3 regions of the Streptomyces sp. NBC_00094 genome follow, and region 1 is predicted to be linked to each of the others. Evidence: riboswitches for the same ligand, from Rfam matches in the RefSeq annotation. Region 1 holds a riboswitch; each other region holds the start of a gene.
The links. Region 1 has a riboswitch for ZMP and ZTP ahead of OG580_RS34640 (bifunctional 5,10-methylenetetrahydrofolate dehydrogenase/5,10-methenyltetrahydrofolate cyclohydrolase). Riboswitches for the same ligand answer to the same signal wherever they lie in the genome.

Region 1 (4,325 bases):
GGACCACCCGGGCCGGGGGCGCTACCGGAGGCGGGCGGTGAGCTTGTCGCCGCTCGCGGAACGGGCGGCCAGGCTGCAGGCGGCGGTGTCCGAGCCCAGCAGGTAGCTGGTGCGGTAGGGGTACTGGACGAAGGTCGTCCACCGCGTGCCGAGCGGCTGCAGGGCGGCCTTGTCGCGCAGCGGCACGCGGCAGAGTTCCGTCGCCGCCTCGCGCACCCGCTGGTCGTCGGCGTAGGAACCGGTCAGGCGTGGCCGGGCGACGAGCTCGGCGTCGTGCGGCGTGTTGCAGGAGCGGCGGAGGGCGGTGCCCGGCGTGTCGCGGTCGATGTCGAAGCAGTCGCCGACGCGCAGCGCCTCGAAGGAGACGGGCCGGGCGGGCGGCCGCGTGCCCGTCGGTGCCGTGGAGGCCGCCGGCCTGGTCGTGGCAGGGGCGGTGCTCGGGGTACGGGAGGAGTCCGGCGAGGCGCTCTCCCCCTGCTGCGGGTCGGAGCCCTTCTCCGTCGCCGCGGCCGTCGCGCCGCCCTCGGGCGTGCTCGTCGGCGTATTCGTCGGCGTGTCGCCCGCGGGAGTGCCCGTCACCGGCGCGCCGGTCGGCGGCGCGTCGGCCTTCGGGGTACGCGTCCCCGCGGCGTCCTGCTCGGTGACGGCCGGGGCCGGTACGGCCTCCGGGCCGCCCCCCGGCTCCCCGTAGGCGGCTCCTTCGTGGTCGCCCCAGCCGCCGACGGCCGTGAAGCCGCCCACGACCAGGGCGGCGAGGAGCAGCGGGACGAGCGGGACGCCGAACCACCGCGCGCGGCGCGCGGCAGGCCCGGGCCGGGGCGCCCCGAGGCGCACGACACGCGGCCACGCCACGCCGGCGGCCCGCTCGGCGGAGTGGGGCGCGGACACGAACACGGAGGCGTTCGTCGGGCCTGACGAGAACGGGGCATCGTCCGGGCCGGACGCGCCAGGCCCGGAGTCCGGCGGCGGGCTGACGGTCGGTTGGTGCGGCACAGGGACCAGGGTTCCCTGTCGACGGCCGTGTGGCGAGTGATCCGGGACCGTTGGCCAAGGCCTGTACGGAATCGTGACCATCACCGATGACACATTGTCCGAGCATGCCCGGACAATGCCCTCCCCTTTCCCTACGGCCCCGCTCCTACAGACCCAGCTGGCGCTCAGCGCCCTCGACCGTCTGGGCGAGCAGCACGGCGATCGTCATGGGGCCGACACCGCCGGGGACCGGGGTGATGAGGGAGGCGCGCTCGGCGGCGGACGCGAAGTCGACGTCGCCGATGTTGCCCGGGTTGTAACCGGCGTCGATGACGACGGCGCCCGGCTTGATGTCCTCGCCCTTGATGAAGGCGGGCTTGCCGACGGCGGCCACCAGGATGTCGGCCTCGCGGATGACGGAGGAGAGCTCCTGGGTACGGGAGTGGCAGTACGTGACGGTGGCGTCGCGGCCGAGGAGGAGGAGACCGGCCGGCTTGCCGAGGATCGCGCTGCGGCCGACGACGACGGCCCGCTTGCCGCTCAGCTCGACCTCGTACGCGTCGAGGAGGCGCATGATGCCGCCGGGCGTGCAGGAGACGAAGCCGGGCAGCCCGAAGCCCATGGCGGCGAACGAGGCCATGGTGACGCCGTCGACGTCCTTCTCGGGGGCGATGGCCTCGAAGGCGGCGCGCTCGTCGATGTGCGGGCCGACCGGGTGCTGGAGCAGGATGCCGTGGACCTCGGGGTCCTCCGACAGCGCGGTGATCGCGGCGACGAGCTCCTCGGTCGTCGTGGCGGCGGGCAGTTCGACGTGCCTGGAGCGGATTCCGGCCTTCGCGCAGCGGTTCTGCTTCATCTTCACGTAGGTCACGGATGCCGGGTCGGCGCCGACCAGCACGGTCGCGAGGCACGGCGTGACGCCGGTGCGGCGGGTGACCTCGGCGGCGCGGGCGGCGGTCTCCTCGACCGTACGGCGGGCGAGGGCGGTGCCGTCCATGAGGGTGGCGGTGCTGGTGGACATTGCTGCTCCTGGGCGTCGTCTCTGACGGATGGTTCGCCCAGGCGCACGGCAGCGGCACGGCCGCCCCGATCGGGTGCGGTCCACCGGGGCCGCTCCCCGGTGGTGATCCACCTCAAGCGCCAGTCACGGCCCGAGCCCCACTGTACGTGAGGGGCCGGGGGCGGGTCCCGGACAGGGTGCATATGCCGGGCTGCCGGGGCGCTTGTCGGCGGCCCGGGTGCGCACGACGATGAGCCCGACGTGCAGGACGACCTCGACGGGGAGGCCGAGTTGAGCGATGCGTGGGTGGCAGGGACAGTGGGTCGGGGCCGTGCGGAGTCGACGGAGGGGGCGAGGGCAGGTGCCGCCCCTGACCGCGACCGCGACCCCAGCCCAAGCCCAAGCCCTGACCGCGACCACAGCCATAGCCCCGGCCGCGACGGCGGGCCCGGCCCCCAACCCCACCCCAACCGCGATCCCGGCCGCCCGGATCCGATGCGGCCTCTGGTCGCCGCCTCCTGGCGCCGTTCCGTACGGGCAAGGGTGAGCCAGGAGGGCGAGGCCCGGGTCGAGCTGGACGAGGACGAGCTGGCCGCGCACCGGGACGGTCATCCGCTGGCGGCGGCGATGCCGGTGATCCGGGAGCTGATGGGGGCGTACGCGACGGACGGGGAGCATCTGCTCGCGGTGTGTGACGCCGCCGGGCGGATGCTCTGGGTGGAGGGCCATCCGACAACCCTGCGCCAGGCCCGCGCGATGAACTTCGTGGCCGGGGCCCGCTGGTCGGAGTCGGCGGCCGGGACGAACGCGCCCGGCACGGCGATCGCCGTCGACCGGCCGGTGCAGGTCGTGGCCACCGAGCACTTCCGGCGGCCGGTGCGGGCGTGGACGTGCGCCGCCGCTCCCGTGCACGACCCGTACAGCGGGCGCGTGCTCGGGGCGGTCGACATCACGGGCGGGGAGCGGCTCGCGCACCCGCACAGCCTCGGCTTCGTCCAGGCCGTGGCGCGCGCGGCCGAGTCCCAGCTGGCGCTGCTCGGGCCGCCCGCGCAGGCGGGCCGGCTCCGACTCTCCGCGCTCGGTCGCGACGAGGCGGTGGTCTCGATGGCCGGGCGGAGGGTCCGTCTGTCCCGCCGTCACAGCGAGATCCTGGTGGTCCTCGCGCACCGCCCGGAGGGGGTGGGCGGCGACGAGCTCCTGACACTGCTGTACGAGGACGAGTCGGTCACCCCGGTGACGCTGCGGGCGGAGCTGTCCCGGCTCCGCGCGCTGCTCGGCCCCGACGTGCTGCGGTCGCGCCCGTACCGGCTGGAGGGCGTGGTGGACGCGGACTTCACGACGGTCGACCGGCGGCTCGCCTCGGGGGCCGTCTCGGCGGCGGCCGCCGAGTACGCGGGCCCGCTGCTGCCGGCCTCGCTCGCCCCCGGGGTCGTACGGCTGCGGGAGCGGCTGGCGGACCGGCTGCGGGCGGCGCTGGTGGAGCGGGGCGATCCGGGGCTGCTCGCGGACTGGGCGTACAGCACGTGGGGCGAGGAGGACATCGCGATCTGGCGGGCACTGTGCACGGCCGTCCCGGCGTCCCAACTCCCTCCCGTACGCGCCCGGCTCGACTCCCTGGAGGCGGAACTGGCCTGCGATGCAACGGGATTGCAACGTTCGGGTCCGCAGACTCGACGGTGAGCGCCGGCCAGGGACGGCCGGCGCACCGAGGGAGGCCATGCCGATGACCCGATACGCCGCACCCGGCACCGAGGGCGCGCTCATGTCGTACGCGGACCGCTACGACCACTGGATCGGTGGCGAGTACGTCGCCCCGGCGCGCGGCCGGTACTTCGAGAACCCGAGCCCGGTCGACGGCCGCACGTTCACCGAGGTCGCCCGCGGTACCGCCGAGGACGTGGAACGCGCGCTCGACGCGGCGCACGCGGCGGCTCCGGGGTGGGGCCGGACGGCACCGGCGGAGCGCGCGAGCGTCCTCCTGAGGATCGCGGACCGGATGGAGAGCAACCTGGAGGCGCTCGCGGTCGCGGAGAGCTGGGACAACGGCAAGCCCGTACGAGAGACGCTGGCCGCCGACATCCCGCTCGCGATCGACCACTTCCGCTACTTCGCGGGGGCGCTGCGGGCCCAGGAGGGTTCGCTGAGCGAGATCGACGACGACACCGTCGCATACCACTTCCACGAGCCGTTGGGCGTCGTCGCGCAGATCATCCCGTGGAACTTCCCGATCCTGATGGCGGTCTGGAAGCTCGCCCCGGCGCTGGCGGCGGGCAACGCGGTGATCCTGAAGCCCGCCGAACAGACCCCGGCCTCCGTGCACTTCTGGCTGAGCCTGGTCGCGGACCTGCTGCCG
Region 2 (4,325 bases), 7.3 Mb from region 1:
TGACGGCGGCGTCGACGACCTCACGCTCTCCGGCACCGGTCGGTACCTCCGCATGTACGGGACCACGCGCGGCACGCCGTACGGCTACTCCCTCTGGGAGTTCGAGGTCTACGGGACCCCGAGCGGCGGCGGTGGAGGCGGGACGGCCGTCCCCTTCGGCAGCCACCTCAGGCCGTACACCGCCGGAACGCTGAAGCCCTCCGGCGCGCAGGCCACGCTCGACCAGAAGGTCGTCGAGTACTACAACAAGTGGAAGGCCGCCTTCGTCCGCCAGAACTGCGGCAACGGCTGGTACCAGATCATCTCGCCCGACGCCGACCACCCGTACGTCGCCGAGGCCCAGGGGTACGGCATGGTCGTCGCCGCGACCATGGCGGGCGCCGACCCCGACGCGAAGAAGATCTTCGACGGTCTGGTGAAGTGGAAGATCGACCACCCGTCCTCCATCAACCCGAACCTCCTCGCGGCCGAGCAGGACACCGCCTGCAAGAGCGTCAACGGCGGTGACGGTGCCACCGACGGCGACATGGACGTGGCCTACGGTCTGCTCCTCGCCGACAAGCAGTGGGGGAGTGCGGGCACCTACAACTACAAGGACCTCGCGCTCAAGCACATCGCCGCGATCAAGAAGGACGAACTCAACCCGACGACCAAGCTCCTGAAGCTGGGCGACTGGAGCAGCTCAGGCGACCAGTACTACTACATCAGCCGCACCTCCGACTGGATGGTCGACCACTTCCGCGCCTTCCGTACGGCCTCCGGCGACACCACCTGGGACGCCGTGCGCACCGCGCACCAGACCCAGATCTCCCGCCTCCAGTCGACCTACGCCTCCGGTACGGGACTGCTTCCCGACTTCGTCGTCGACACCAACACCACGCCCAAGCCCGCCCCGGGCCAGGTCCTGGAGGACCCCAACGACGGCGCGTACTGGTGGAACGCCTGTCGTACCCCGTGGCGCATCGCCGACGACGCCGTGACCAGCGGGGACGCCACGTCGCTCGCCGCCGCACGGAAGCTGAACACCTGGATCAAGACGAAGACCGGCGGCGACCCGAACAAGATCGCCATCGGCTACAAGCTCAACGGCACCCAGATCTCGGCGGGCAGCGAGGCGGCCTTCTTCGCCCCGTTCGCCGTGGCGGCCATGACGGACCCGGGCAGCCAGGCATGGCTGGACGCCCTCTGGAACAAGATGCTGGCCACGCCGGTCGACACGAGCAGCTACTTCTCGGCCAGCATCCAGCTCCAGGTCATGATCACGGCCTCCGGGAACCACTGGGTCCCGTAAGCGCGCCGATCAGTGGTGGAAGAGCCTCAGCCCGGTGCGCGCGAGCGTGATCCCGTGCTCGCGGCAGGCGTCCTCCACGTCGGTGGAGCGGATCGACCCGCCGGGTTCGGCGACGGCGGTGACGCCGTGCCGGCGCGCGTGGTCGACGTTGTCCCGGAAGGGCAGCGCGCCGTCCGAGGCGAACGCCACCCCGGTCAGCTCCGCGAGCCACTCGGTGCGCTGCCGGTCGGTGAGGTCGGGGGCGGGCACGGACAGGGCCCCGGACAGGCGCTCGCGCTCGTCCGGGGTGAGGTCGCCCTCGACGAACCGGATCTGCCAGTTGATCCGGTCCTGGCGGCGGACACCGGGCCGGAAGGCGAGCGCGCGGACGGCGGGGTGGCGGCGCAGCCACCACGTGTCGGTCTTCGCGCCCGCCAGCCGGGTGCAGTCCACCCGGGACTGCTGCCCGGCGCCGATCCCGAGCGTCGCCCCGCCGCGTACGTAACAGACCGAGTTGGACTGGGTGTAGCGCAGCACCGCCAGTCCGAGCAGGAGGTCCTCCGAGGCCGCCGTCGTGAGCTCACCGCACACGACGTCGTCCAGGAGCGCGGGGGAGAGCGGTACGTCGTCGCGCTGCTGCGTCAGCCGCACACCGAACACCTCCCGGGCCTCCTGGCCCGGCGGGGTGAAGGTCTCGTCGGCTTCCATGACCAGGAAGCGGCCGCTCTTCTTCCGGCTGAGGGTCTCGACGGTGCCGGGAGCGTAGCCGGGGGCGATGACACCGTCGCAGACCACCCGGGTCAGCAGCTCGGCGAGTTCGGCGTCGACCGGGTGCGAGACGGCGGCGAAGTCGCCGTACGAGGACTTCGGATCGGCGTCACGGGCCCGGAGATAGGCGCTGGTGAGCGCACCGACACGGTCGCGGTCGACGCCGTACAGCTCGGCGGTCACCTCGTCGACGGGGCCGGCCACCGCCGCCCCGGCCGGCGAGACGTGCTTGAAGGAGGCGGCGGCCGGCCGTCCGAGGACGGCGCTCGCCTCCCGTACCAGCTGCCAACTGTTCAGCGCGTCCAGCAGGTTGATGTAGGACGGGCTGCCGTTCACCACCCTGACCGGCAGGTTCCCGGGCACCACCGGCGCGGTGGTCGCCACCAGCTGCTGGGGATTGATGCCGTAACGCAGTTCCATCTCAAGACCTCCTGGGTCAGCGGGACATCACTGACGCAGGCGCCCAGGCGGTCGACGCTCACGCGGGAACAGCGGGATCAACTGCCGCTCCCCGGTGGTGATCCACCTTCGCCAGTCGCGGCGGGCACGATGCTACCCGCACGACGGAAACGCCGCGCGCCGCACCTCCCGTACGGGACGTGCGGCGCGCGGTCGTGCGGTGGTGAGCTCGGGAATCCCGAGGATCAGACCGCCGGGACCGGGAAGGTCGGGTACTCCACGCCGGAGACGTGCTGGACGACCCGGATGACCTGGCACGAGTAGCCGAACTCGTTGTCGTACCACAGGTAGAGGATCGCGTTGTCGCCGTCGACCTTGGTCGCGCCGGCGTCCACGATCGACGCGTGGCGCGAGCCGACGAAGTCCATCGAGACGGCGTCGGGGGCCGTGGTGAAGTCGATCTGGCGCTTCAGCGGCGAGTGCAGCGAGACGTCGCGGAGGTACTCCAGGACCTCCTCGCGGGTGGTCTCGCGGCCGAGGCGCAGGCTCAGGATCGCGATCGAGACGTCCGGAACCGGCACGCGGATGGAGCTGCCGGTGATCGGGGCCTTGAGGTCCGGCAGGGCCTTGGCGACGGCCGAGGCGGCACCGGTCTCGGTGATCACCATGTTCAGCGGCGCGGAACGGCCACGGCGGTCGGCCTTGTGGTAGTTGTCCAGGAGGTTCTGGTCGTTCGTGAACGAGTGGACCGTCTCCACGTGGCCGCGCAGCACGCCGTACTCGTCGTCCATGGCCTTCAGCGGCGGGACGATCGCGTTGGTGGTGCAGGAGGCGCAGGACAGGATCTTCTCGTCCGGCTTGACCGTCTCGTGGTTGACGCCGTGCACGATGTTCGGCACGTCACCCTTGCCGGGCGCGGTCAGGACGACCTTGTCGATGCCGGGGCGCAGGTGCTTGGAGAGGCCCTCGCGGTCCCGCCACTTGCCGGTGTTGTCGATCAGGATGGCGTTGTCGATGCCGTACGCCGTGTAGTCGACCTCGGACGGGTCGTTGGCGTAGATCACCTTGATCGTGTTGCCGTTGGCGACGATCGTGCTGCTCGCCTCGTCGACCGTGATCGTGCCCTGGAACTGACCGTGGATGGAGTCGCGGCGCAGCAGCGAGGCGCGCTTCACGAGGTCCTGCTCGCCACCGCCACGGACGACGATCGCGCGGAGGCGCAGACCGTTGCCGGAACCGGCCTTCTCGATGAGGAGGCGGGCGACGAGGCGGCCGATGCGGCCGAAGCCGTACAGGACGACGTCGCGGCCGTCACGGCGCTCGATCTTGTTCTCGCCGGTGGCGCCGGCGACGGCCTCGGCGGTGAACTCGGCCACGGAGAGACCGCGGTCGTCGGTCTTGTAGTCCGCGGCCAGCACGCCGATGTCGATCTGGCACGGGCCCAGGTCGAGCGTCGTGAGCGTCTGGAGGAACGGAAGCGTCTCGGTGACCGAGAGCTCCTCGCCGTCGATCTGCCGGGCGAAGCGGTGGGTCTTGAGGATGCTGACCACCGACTTGTTCACCAGGGAGCGGCTGTGGACCAGGACGGTGACGTCCTGCTCCCGGTGCAGCTTCCCGATGATCGGGATCATCGACTCCGCGATCTCCTCGCGGTTCTTCCAGCTGGTGAACGAGTCGTCATTGACAGTCACAAGTTTATCTTTCGAGCTAGGCGGCGCTCATATGGTAACCCCCGGCCGCTTTGATCAATCAAGGGGGGGCCGAACCGTACGATGGACGGCGCCGGGATCCGCCGCAGGGCGGGCCCGTCTACCGGATGCGGGGGCATGGTGGTGAAGTTCGGACTGCTCGGTTCGCTCGTGGTCCACGACGGTACGGAACCGCGACC
Region 3 (4,325 bases), 2.9 Mb from region 1:
CTACCAGGAGCTGGCCCCGCTGGCCGACTTCGACGGCAACCGGGTGGTGCTCGGCGCGTGGGTCGTCGAGAACGAGGCCGCGGGGCTCGGGATCCGGGAGTCCGCGGGCCTCGTCACCGACGAGTACGCCCGCTTCCTCCCGCACGTGATCCTGTAGGAGGTGTCTCCCCAGGGGCTACTCGGGGACGTACTCCCGCAGTGGCGCGGGCTTGAGTCCGGCCGCCTCGGCCAGGTCCAGGGCCCGCTTCAGGTCCTGCTCCAGGGTCTCGTTGAAGTGGAGCAGGATGATGTCGCCGGCCTTGAGGGCCGGTGTCGGAGGGGTCCACTGGCCCCAGGTGGTGAGGTCGTACGTCCACGTCACCACGGCCTTCGCCCCGCAGGAGCGGGCGGTGGTCCGGGTGGTCGCGTCGTACGTGCCGTACGGCGGGCGCAGCAGCCGCGGGCCGTCGCCGAACTGGGCGAGGTGCTGGTCGCGGGCCCCGCAGACCTCCGCCTTCTGGCCGGCGGCGTCGAGTGTGGTGAGGTCGGGGTGGTTGACCGTGTGGTTCTCGACGCGGGAGCGGCCCTGGTTCAGCAGGGTGTGGAAGTAGCCGGAGTCGTACGAGTAGGCGCCGGGCAGCAGGAAGAGCGAGGCGGGCACCCGGCGGTCGAGCAGCAGCTTCGCCGCCGCGGGGTCGTGGAACCAGCCGTCGTCGATGGTGATGAAGACGACCGGGTCGGTGGTCTCGACGTGCGAGACCACCGGGACGGGCTCGGGCCAGGCCGCCTTCGGGGCGGAGTGCGCGGGTCCCGTGAACGCGCCGAGGAGCGCGACCGGAACGAGGGCGGCGAGCGCGGCACGCAGGGCGTGACGCAGACGGAGTCTCGGCATGGCGGCATCATTGGCCTAGACCAACTGTCGTGTCAATGCCCCGAGTTGTCCCCTGGCCCGGCCCGCGCGGTGGCGCGGGCCGCCCCTACTCAAGTGGACTCGGTCAGTCCGACAGCACCCCCCTCAGCTGTTCGAGGCCCCAGTCCAGGTCCTCCTTCGAGATGACCAGCGGCGGCGCGATCCGGATCGTCGAGCCGTGGGTGTCCTTCACCAGGACCCCCCGCTCCATCAACTTCTCCGAGATCTCCCGGCCCGTGCCCCGGGCCGGGGCGATGTCCACCCCGGCCCACAGGCCGCGTCCGCGCACCGCCTCCACCGCGCCGCCGCCCACCAGCAGCCCCAGCTCGGAGTGGAGGTGCTCGCCCAGCTCCGTCGCCCGCTCCTGGAACTCGCCCGTCCGCAGCATCGCGATCACCTCCAGGGCCACCGCGCAGGCCAGCGGATTCCCGCCGAAGGTCGACCCGTGCTCGCCCGGCCGGAACACCCCGAGCACCGAACGGTCGGCGACCACCGCCGACACCGGCACCACCCCGCCGCCCAGCGCCTTCCCCAGGATGTACACGTCCGGCACCACGCCCTCGTGCTCGCACGCGAACGTCCTGCCCGTCCGGCCGAGGCCCGACTGGATCTCGTCCGCCATGAACAGCACGTTCCGCCGCCGCGTCAGCTCCCGGACGCCCGGCAGATAGCCGGCCGGCGGCACCAGGACACCCGCCTCGCCCTGGATCGGTTCGAGCAGCACCGCCACCGTGTTCTCGGTGACCGCGGCGTCGAGCGCCGTCAGGTCCCCGTACGGAACGATCTCGAACCCCGGCGTGTACGGGCCGAAGTGGTCGCGCGCCTCGTGGTCCGTGGAGAAGCTGACGATCGTCGTCGTCCGGCCGTGGAAGTTGTTCCCCGCGACCACGATCTTCGCGTGCCCGTCCGGCACGCCCTTCACCTCGTACCCCCACTTCCGGGCGGTCTTCACGGCCGTCTCGACCGCCTCCGCCCCCGTGTTCATCGGCAGCACCGCCTCCTTGCCGCACAACTCCGCGAGCTGCGTGCAGAACTCGGCGAAGCGGTCGTGGTGGAAGGCGCGCGAGGTGAGCGTCACGCGCTCCAGCTGCGCCTTCGCGGCCTCGATCAGCCGCCGGTTGCCGTGCCCGAAGTTGAGCGCCGAGTACCCGGCGAGCATGTCCAGATAGCGGCGCCCCTCGACATCGGTCATCCAGGCCCCGTCCGCCGAGGCGACGACGACCGGAAGGGGGTGGTAGTTGTGAGCGCTGTGCGCCTCCGCGGAAGCGATCGCGTCTTGCGTTCTCGACACGGGATCTCCGTTCGTCCTGCGGCTCATGGGGTGGCTCGTGGCTCCCCTTCTTATCGTCGCTCGTATGCCGGACGTGGAAACCTCGACGACGGCGCGCCCGCTAGTCTGGAAACACGCACGGCGACTGGCGTACGGGGAAGCGACCCCGGGGGAGCCGTGCGCGGCAGACCACACGAGGCGCCGCTCGCCTGGGCGTCACGGGACCCGACAGTCCCGCGTGGCGCCGCGCCTCTCACCGCAGTGTCCCGGGACCCGCCGCAACGCCCGGAGGACACCATCGTGACCACGCCCCAGCAGCACCCCGCCCTCGCCACGGCCGACCCCGAACTCGCCGCCCTCGTCGGCGCCGAGGAACGGCTCCAGGGCGAGACCCTCCGCCTCATCCCCAGCGAGAACTACGTCTCCGCCGCCGTCCTCGAAGCCTCCGGCACCGTCCTCCAGAACAAGTACAGCGAGGGCTACCCCGGCCGCCGCTACTACGAGGGCCAGCAGAACATCGACCGGGTCGAGACCCTCGCCGTCGAGCGCGCCAAGGCGCTCTTCGGCGTCGACCACGCCAACGTCCAGCCCTACTCCGGCTCCCCGGCCAACCTCGCCGTCTACCTCGCCTTCGCCGAGCCCGGCGACACCGTCATGGGCATGGCCCTGCCGATGGGCGGTCACCTCACCCACGGCTGGGGCGTCTCCGCCACCGGCAAGTGGTTCCGGGGCGTCCAGTACGGCGTACGCCAGGACACGGGCCTCATCGACCTCGACGAGGTCCGCGAGATCGCCCTCAGGGAACGCCCGAAGGTGATCTTCTGCGGCGGCACCGCGCTGCCCCGCACGATCGACTTCGCCGCCTTCGGCGAGATCGCCCGCGAGGCAGGCGCCGTGCTCGTCGCCGACGTCGCCCACATCGCCGGCCTCATCGCGGGCGGCGCCCACCCGTCCCCGGTCCCGCACGTCGACGTGATCTCCACGACCACCCACAAGACCCTGCGCGGCCCGCGCGGCGCGATGCTGATGTCCCGCGAGGAGCACGCCAAGGCCCTCGACAAGGCCGTCTTCCCCGGCCTCCAGGGCGGCCCGCACAACCAGACCACCGCGGCCATCGCCGTCGCCCTCCGCGAGGCGGCCCAGCCCTCCTTCCGTGACTACGCCCACGCCGTCGTCGCCAACGCCAAGGCCCTCGCCGAGGCACTCCTCGCCCGCGGCTTCGACCTGGTCTCCGGCGGCACCGACAACCACCTGATCCTGATGGACCTCACGCCCAAGCAGGTCCCGGGCAAGATCGCCGCGAAGGCCCTCGACCGGGCGGGGATCGTCGTCAACTACAACACCGTCCCGTACGACCCCCGGAAGCCCTTCGACCCCTCCGGCGTCCGCATCGGCACCCCCTCCCTCACCTCCCGTGGTCTCGGTACGGAGCACATGGCCCAGGTCGCGGAGTGGATCGACCGCGGTGTCGCCGCCGCAGGCACGGGCGACGAGGAAACGCTCGGCCTCATCCGCAAGGAGGTCGCCGACCTCCTCTCCACCTACCCGGCCCCGGGCCTCCCGACCTGACCTGACCCGACCCGACCCGGGCGGACCCGACCCGGGCGGACGCGACCCGGGCGGACGTGACCCGGTCCGGTCCGACGCGGTCCGGTCCGGCGTGACCCGACCCGGTCCGACGTGACCCGGTCCGGGCCCGGCGCGGTCCGGTCCGCGTGACCCGGCCCGTCAGCCGGTCGACTCCGCCGTCCGCCGGGCCTCCTCCGGGTCCGGTATGCCTTCCAGGCGGAAGGTGAGCGCGCCCCCGTTCCTCGTCCAGAGGAGCGTGGGGCCCGCCGTACGGACCTCGTGGGTCCACACCGAGCCCGTCCCGTCCGTCAGCGGGAAGGTCAGCAGGTGCGGCGCCGCGAACCAGTACCCCTGGGCGCCGTCCGGGAGGTCCACCCACCGCGGCTGCGTCCTGACCTCCTTGGCGAAGCCGATGTCGAGACGGGCCGGGAACTCGTCCAGCCGGACCGTCCGCTCCCCGTCGCGCCAGCAGAGGCTGATCACCGCCCGGCCCCCCTCGGCCGACCCGGTCACCGCGACCGCGTCCGGCGAGCCGAGGGAGCGGGGTATCACCGGCTCGAACCCGGCTCTTCGCCCGGCCTCCGTGAGGGCCACCGG

Region 2: it holds a riboswitch for ZMP and ZTP, as region 1 does, so the genes downstream of both, OG580_RS02645 (phosphoribosylaminoimidazolecarboxamide formyltransferase) here and OG580_RS34640 (bifunctional 5,10-methylenetetrahydrofolate dehydrogenase/5,10-methenyltetrahydrofolate cyclohydrolase) in region 1, are expected to answer to the same signal.
Region 3: it holds a riboswitch for ZMP and ZTP, as region 1 does, so the genes downstream of both, glyA (serine hydroxymethyltransferase) here and OG580_RS34640 (bifunctional 5,10-methylenetetrahydrofolate dehydrogenase/5,10-methenyltetrahydrofolate cyclohydrolase) in region 1, are expected to answer to the same signal.

The regions. Positions count from the first base shown of each region.
Region 1 covers NZ_JAPEMB010000001.1:7,863,002-7,867,326, reverse strand. The annotation lists gene OG580_RS34650 (SWF or SNF family helicase) at 1-41, shown strand, start outside; gene OG580_RS34645 (hypothetical protein) at 22-894, opposite strand; gene OG580_RS34640 (bifunctional 5,10-methylenetetrahydrofolate dehydrogenase/5,10-methenyltetrahydrofolate cyclohydrolase) at 1,139-1,993, opposite strand; ZMP/ZTP riboswitch at 2,022-2,130, opposite strand; partial or broken gene OG580_RS34635 (GAF domain-containing protein) at 2,453-3,652, shown strand; gene OG580_RS34630 (aldehyde dehydrogenase family protein) at 3,696-4,325, shown strand, end outside.
Region 2 covers NZ_JAPEMB010000001.1:590,614-594,938, reverse strand. The annotation lists gene OG580_RS02650 (glycosyl hydrolase family 8) at 1-1,291, shown strand, start outside; gene OG580_RS02645 (phosphoribosylaminoimidazolecarboxamide formyltransferase) at 1,301-2,458, opposite strand; ZMP/ZTP riboswitch at 2,493-2,587, opposite strand; gene OG580_RS02640 (glyceraldehyde-3-phosphate dehydrogenase) at 2,683-4,128, opposite strand; gene OG580_RS02635 (BTAD domain-containing putative transcriptional regulator) at 4,264-4,325, shown strand, end outside.
Region 3 covers NZ_JAPEMB010000001.1:4,985,810-4,990,134, forward strand. The annotation lists gene OG580_RS22190 (glutathionylspermidine synthase family protein) at 1-157, shown strand, start outside; gene OG580_RS22195 (polysaccharide deacetylase family protein) at 176-871, opposite strand; gene rocD (ornithine--oxo-acid transaminase) at 975-2,180, opposite strand; ZMP/ZTP riboswitch at 2,291-2,381, shown strand; gene glyA (serine hydroxymethyltransferase) at 2,460-3,728, shown strand; gene OG580_RS22210 (hypothetical protein) at 3,888-4,325, opposite strand, start outside.